Linked DNA regions of Saccharopolyspora erythraea. The protein of the gene in region 1 binds, or shares a complex with, the protein of each later gene. Links are inferred from orthologs where the notes say so. Each region holds a gene or a part of one and is shown on either strand. Other genes may lie near its edges. The genes, in order: HUO13_RS36765 and HUO13_RS31855.

The links.
Region 2: the proteins of HUO13_RS36765 (region 1) and HUO13_RS31855 are in contact, whole or in part, in a solved structure (PDB 8BNU), measured with the Escherichia coli proteins. The link is inferred for Saccharopolyspora erythraea from one-to-one orthologs.

The regions. Positions count from the first base shown.
Region 1 is NZ_CP054839.1:8,141,891-8,145,140, forward strand. What follows is about bases 80-3,019. They hold HUO13_RS36765 (acetyl-CoA C-acetyltransferase), read left to right. Parts: upstream 80-880; coding sequence 881-2,158; downstream 2,159-3,019. Other genes in these bases: HUO13_RS36760 (3-oxoacyl-ACP reductase), read right to left, coding at 80-788; HUO13_RS36770 (SIMPL domain-containing protein), read right to left, coding at 2,246-2,860. Also shown: more of HUO13_RS36760, read right to left, coding at 1-79; HUO13_RS36775 (ArsR/SmtB family transcription factor), read left to right, coding at 3,020-3,250.
Region 2 is NZ_CP054839.1:7,125,584-7,128,827, reverse strand. Bases 176-3,109 are described here. They hold HUO13_RS31855 (3-hydroxyacyl-CoA dehydrogenase NAD-binding domain-containing protein), read left to right. Parts: upstream 176-502; coding sequence 503-2,716; downstream 2,717-3,109. Other genes in these bases: HUO13_RS31850 (hypothetical protein), read right to left, coding at 2,836-3,109; HUO13_RS31860 (acetyl-CoA C-acetyltransferase), read left to right, coding at 176-495. In the rest of the region: more of HUO13_RS31860, read left to right, coding at 1-175; more of HUO13_RS31850, read right to left, coding at 3,110-3,244. UniProt on the Escherichia coli protein: Catalyzes the formation of a hydroxyacyl-CoA by addition of water on enoyl-CoA. Also exhibits 3-hydroxyacyl-CoA epimerase and 3-hydroxyacyl-CoA dehydrogenase activities.

The DNA.
Region 1 (3,250 bases):
TCCTGGGCGGTGATGTCGAGCTGGAGCGTCGAGCCGCCGATGCGGTTGGCGACCCGGGCCAGGTCACCGCCCTGGGCGGGCACGTCGAGGCAGACCACGTGCGCGCCGTCCCTGGCCAGGGTCTCGGCGATCGCCTCGCCGATGCCCCGGGACGCGCCGGTGACCAGCGCGACCTTGTCGCGCAGCGGCTTCGCCTGGTCCACCTCGGGGACCTCGGCCGCTCCGACCCGCACGACCTGCCCGGACACGTAGGCGGACTTGGCCGAGAGCAGGAAGCGCAGCGTCGAGTCGAGAGCCCCTTCGGCGCCTTCCGACACGTAGACCAGTTGCACGGTCGCCCCGCGCTTGAGCTCCTTGCCGACGCTGCGGGTGAAGCCCTCCAGCGCGCGGCGGGCGACCTGCTCGCGCGGGTCGGCGGCCTCCTCGGGCGGCGCGGCGAGCACGACCACCCGGCCGCAGCGGTCGACCTGCCGGATCGTCGAGGCGAAGAACTCGTAGACCTGCCGCAGATCGGTGCTGGAGCGCACGCCGCTGGCGTCGAAAACCAGCGCGGCGTAGCGGGCACCGTCGGTGCGCACGTCGTGGACCTGGGCGTGGACGTCCTTGAGTGTGGCGGCCACCGAGGCGCCGAGGCGCGAGCCGACGGCGGCGCCGGTGAGCACCGGGCCGGAGACGACCGGGTCGCCCGGGTGGTGGCGCCGCAACGGGGTCGGCTGCGGGAGACCGAGGCGCTTGCTGATCTGCCGTCCCAGCGGGGACGAGGTGAACTGTTGGTACCGGTCGGACATTCGACACTCCTGCGGACTGACGGCTCGACGCATAAGCTACTCATCGGTAGGTTAGATTGCCCAGAGAGTCAGCACCAGTGAGGGAGTCAGGTATGTCCTCCGTTCGCCGGGTCGCGGTAGTTGGCGGCAACCGGATCCCGTTCGCGCGCTCCGGCGGTCCCTACGCCCGCGCCTCCAACCAGGACATGCTCACCGCGGCGCTCGACGGGCTGATCGCCCGCTTCGGCCTGCAGGGCGAGCGGGTCGGCGAGTTCGTCGCCGGAGCCGTGCTCAAGCACAGCCGGGACTTCAACCTGGCGCGCGAGACGGTACTGGGCTCCAGGCTCGACCCGCGCACACCGGCGCACGACGTGCAGATGGCCTGCGCGACCGGGCTCGAGTCGGTGATCTCGGTGGCCAACAAGATCGCGCTCGGCCAGCTCGACAGCGGCATCGCCGGTGGCGTGGACACCGCCAGCGACGCCCCCATCGGCGTCAACGAGGACCTGCGGCGGGTGCTGCTCGCGGCCAACCACGCCAAGACCCCGGCCGCGCGGCTCAAGGCGCTGGCCGGAATCCGGCCCCAGCACGTCGTGCCCGAGCTCCCGCGCAACTCCGAGCCGCGCACCGGGCTCTCCATGGGCGAGCACGCGGCCAGGACCGCGCTGGCCTGGCAGATCGGGCGCGAGGCGCAGGACGAGCTCGCGGCCCGCAGCCACCAGCGGCTCGCCGCGGCCTACGAGCGCGGATTCTTCGACGACCTGGTCACCTCGTTCCAGGGCCTCGCCCAGGACCAGAACCTGCGGCCGGACAGCACGGCCGAGAAGCTCGCCAAGCTCAAGCCGGTCTTCGGCGGCGGCGAGGACGCGACGATGACGGCGGGCAACTCCACGCCGCTGTCCGACGGCGCGTCGACGGTGCTGCTGGCGAGCGAGGAGTGGGCGCAGGAACGCAGGCTGCCGGTGCTGGCCTACCTGAACGACTTCGTCCCGGCCGCGGTCGACCACGTCAGCGGCGACGAGGGACTGCTGATGGCACCCGCCTACGCGGTGCCCAGGCTGCTGGCCCGCGCCGGGCTGGGATTGGGCGACTTCGACTTCTACGAGGTCCACGAGGCCTTCGCCTCCCAGGTGCTGGCGACGCTGAAGGCGTGGGAGGACCCGGACTTCTGCAAGAACCGGCTCGGCCTGGACGCTCCGCTGGGCTCGGTCGACCCGGAGAAGCTGAACGTCAACGGCTCCTCGCTCGCCGCGGGCCACCCGTTCGCCGCCACCGGCGGCCGGATCGTGGCCACGCTGGCGAAGCTGCTCGCCGAGCGCGGCTCCGGCCGGGGCCTGATCTCCATCTGCGCCGCGGGCGGCCAGGGCGTCACCGCGATCGTCGAACGCTGACCGGGCGCGGCTCGCGGGTGGCCGCCACCCGCGAGCCGCGCCCTGCATCAGTCCAGCGCCCAAGCGGTCACCCAGCGGCCCGAGAAGTCAATCCAGCGCCCAGGTCACGGTGCACGAGGCCGTGACGCTCACGTGCCCCGGCGCGAGGTCGAGCGCCCGCACGCTTTCGGCCGCGCTCCGCGCACCCGGCGCGGCGGCTCCGCCGAGCGCGGGCGCCGACGGCCCGCGGCGCTCCGCGCCGCCGTCGACCAGGCGCACCAGCGGTCCGAGCGCCCGCCCCAGCGCGTCGGCGTACGCCTCCGCGCGCCGGCGGGCGTCGGCCACGGCCCGCCGCTGCGCCTCGGCCGCCGCCTCGGCCTGGTCGCTCAGCTCCCAGCGCGGGCCGTCGAGCCGTTCCGGCTCCGCCTCCAGCAGCGCTCCCGCCAGTCGCTCCAGCTCCTCCCGCCCGCCGACGCGCAGGGTGTAGTGCTGCCGTGCCTGGCAGCCGACCTGGTGTCCGTCCTCGTAGGTGGGGTGCACGGTGAGGTTCCGGCTGCGCACCTCGACCGTCGACAGCAGCTCCTCGATGCCGCTGACGCGGTCGGCGAGCACGTCGACCGCCTGCGCGCGCTCCGGCGCCGACGCGCTGAAGGCGACGGTCAGCGTCGCGCGGTCCGCGGTGCGCAGCACCTGCCCGTTTCCGTTGGTCACGACTTCGGCCATGCCCGCCACTCAAGCACCCCGGCGGCTTCATGGCGCCGTATTGATCAATATCGGATCTCTTATATAGACGGATATAAAGAACTACAAGCAGGTCACCGTTGACGGGCCACCATCCCAGGCTTACTGTTGAAGCACTTCCTTAATTAAGGAGTTGGCTAATTGACTGCCGCCGATCCGTTGAGCCTCGTGTTCTCGGCCCTGGCCGACCCGACGCGCCGGGCGATCCTGACCCGGCTCTCCCGGGGCGCCACCACCGTCGGGGACCTGGCAACGCCGTTCGCGATCAGCGCCCCCGCCGTCTCGCAGCACCTCAAGGTGCTCGAACGCGCGGGCCTCGTGGAGCGCACCGCGCGGGCGCAATGGCGCACGGTGTCGCTGCGCACGGAACCT
Region 2 (3,244 bases), 1.0 Mb from region 1 along the record:
AAGTACCACTGGGTCGAGCGCATCGACCACGTGCACACCGCGGGCAACTCGTCGGGCATCGTCGACGGCGCGGCGCTGGCCCTGATCGGCAGCGAGGCCCTCGGCGAGCGCACCGGGCTGCGCCCGCGCGCCCGCATCGTGTCCGCCGCGCTCAGCGGCGCGGACCCGACGATCATGCTCACCGGCCCCGGCCCGGCCGTCCGCAAGGCGCTGGCCAAGGCGGACATGGCCATCGGCCAGATCGACCTGGTCGAGATCAACGAGGCGTTCGCCGCGGTCCCGCTGAAGTTCATGAAGGACTTCGGCGTGCCGCACGAGAAGGTCAACGTCAACGGCGGCGCGATCGCGATGGGTCACCCGCTGGGCGCCACCGGGGCGATGATCCTGGGCACCCTCATCGACGAACTGGAACGCCGCGGCGAGCGCTTCGGGCTCGCCACGCTGTGCATCGGCGGCGGCATGGGAATCGCGACCATCGTGGAACGGATCGGCTGAGGCAGACATGAGCGAGCAGAGCACCATCCGCTGGACCGAGGAAGACGGCGTCGTCGTGCTGACCCTGGACGACCCGCAGCAGCAGGCCAACACGATGAACGAGCGCTACGTGCGTTCGATGGAGGAGACCCTCCAGCGACTGGAGGACGAGCGGGACCGCATCACCGGGGTCGTGCTCACCTCGGCCAAGAGCACCTTCTTCGCCGGCGGCGACCTGCGCGACCTGATCCGCGCCAGGCCCGGCAACGTCGAGCAGATCACCGAGACGAGCCGGGCGGTCAAGCGCCAGCTGCGCAGGCTGGAGACACTCGGCGTCCCGGTCGTGGCCGCCCTCAACGGCACCGCGCTCGGCGGCGGCCTGGAGATCGCGCTGGGCTGCCACCACCGCATCGCGCTCGACGACGCCAAGTCGCGGTTCGGCTTCCCCGAGGTCACTCTCGGCCTGCTGCCCGGCGCGGGCGGCGTGGTCCGCACGGTCCGGCTGATCGGCATCGCCGACGCGCTGGTGCACGTGCTGACCCAGGGTCAGCGGCTGCGCCCGGAGCGGGCCAAGGAGCTCGGCCTGGTCGACGAGCTGGTCGACACCCCCGAGGAGCTGCTGACCGCGGCCAAGGAGTGGATCAAGGCCAACCCGGGGGCGGACCAGCCCTGGGACCGCAAGGGCTACAAGATCCCGGGCGGGACGCCGTCGACGCCGAGCTTCGCGGCGAACCTGCCCGCGTTCCCGGCGAACCTGCGCAAGCAGCTCAAGGGCGCGCCCTACCCGGCGCCGCGCAACATCCTCTGCGCGGCGGTCGAGGGAGCCCAGGTCGACGTGGACACCGCGTTCGAGATCGAGGGCCGCTACTTCGTCGAGCTGGTCTGCGGCCAGACCGCCAAGAACATGAGCAAGGCGTTCTTCTTCGACCTCCAGCACGTCAACTCCGGCGGCAGCCGCCCGGACGGCGTCGAGCAGTGGCAGGCGAAGAAGGTCGCGGTGCTCGGCGGCGGCATGATGGGCGCGGGCATCGCCCACGTCTGCGCCAAGGCCGGGATGCAGGTCGTCATCAAGGACGTCTCGGTGGAGGCCGCCGAGAAGGGCAAGTCGTACTCGAAGGCGGTGCTGGACAAGGCCATCGCGAAGGGCCGTTCCACCGAGGGCAAGCGTGACGAGGTCCTGGCGCGGATCACCGCGACCGACAAGGCCGCGGACCTGGCGGGTGCCGACCTGGTGATCGAGGCGGTATTCGAAAACACCAAGCTCAAGCACCAGGTCTACGCCGAGATCGAGGACGTCATCGACCCGGATGCGCTGATCTGCTCCAACACGTCCACGCTGCCGATCACCACGCTGGCCGAGGGGGTGCGCCGCCGCGAGGACTTCATCGGACTGCACTTCTTCTCACCGGTCGAAAAGATGCCGCTGGTGGAGATCATCCGCGGGGAGCAGACCAGCGACCGCGCGCTGGCGCGTGCCTTCGACGTCGTGCGCCAGATCAGCAAGACGCCGATCGTGGTCAACGACAGCCGCGGTTTCTTCACCAGCCGCGTCATCGGCACTTTCCTCAACGAGGGCGTGGCGATGCTCGCCGAGGGCGTGCACCCGGCCTCGGTCGAGCAGGCCTCCGCGCAGGCCGGCTTCCCGGCGCCGGTGCTCCAGCTCTTCGACGAGCTGACCCTGACGCTGCCGCGCCGGATCAGGGACGAGACCAAGCGCGCGGTCGAGGCCCAGGGCGGCACCTGGACCCCGCACCCCGCCGACGCGGTGCTGGACCGGATGGTCGAGGAGTTCGACCGCAAGGGCCGCTCCGGCGGAGCCGGCTTCTACGAGTACGCCGACGGCAAGCGCACCCGGCTGTGGCCGGGGCTGCTCGAGCACTTCGGCACCGGCGCCGATCCGTCCGGTGTGGACCTCGTCGACCTCCGGGAGCGGATGCTGTTCATCGAGGCGCTGGAGACGGTGCGCTGCCTCGACGAGGGCGTGCTGCTGTCGGTGCCCGACGCCAACATCGGTTCGATCATGGGCATCGGTTTCCCGGCCTGGACCGGCGGCGTCGTGCAGTACATGAACGGCTATCCGGGCGGCTTGGCCGGTTTCGTCGCGCGGTCGCGGGAGCTGGCCGCCCGCTACGGCGAGCGCTTCGAGCCCCCGGCGTCGCTGGCGCGTCGCGCGGAGGCCGGTGAGCCGTTCGAGCTGGGCGAGCCCGACGCCGGCATCGTGGCCGCCGCGGCGGCCACCTGACGCGGTCGGCCGGTGCCGGAGCGGCCTTGTGGTGGAGCCGCACCGGCACCGCCGAACGGCTGAAGGGCGCCGGACCTCGGTCCGGCGCCCTTCGGTTCTGCCGTTGAACCCCCCGCGCGCTACCGCGCGGGGGCGGCCAGGCCGGTGACCTGGGACGGGCTCTGCGGGAGTCCGGTGGCGACGTTGTGCGCCGAGCCCACCACCGCCTCCTCCAGCGTGCTGTCGAGCGAGGGCAGCGCGGGAGTCTGCCGCGGCGACGCTGGTGCGGCGGACGGAGGCACCGCGGGCGCGGGCGCTTGCGGCGCGGGCGCGATGCGCTGGTACGTCTTCGCCAAGGCGTTGCCGCGGCTGTCCACCTCGGTCAGCAGCGGGTCTACCGCCGGGGCCTTCCTGGCCAGGGACACCACGTCGCCGACCGGGATGGCCGGCGGGCGCAGGCCGTAGCCGTGCGCGGCGTCGAGCCGGGTGACGGTGTCGAGGGCGGAGACGCCTTCGTGGTCCGGCGGGCGGGGTGCGAGCTCGGCGTCG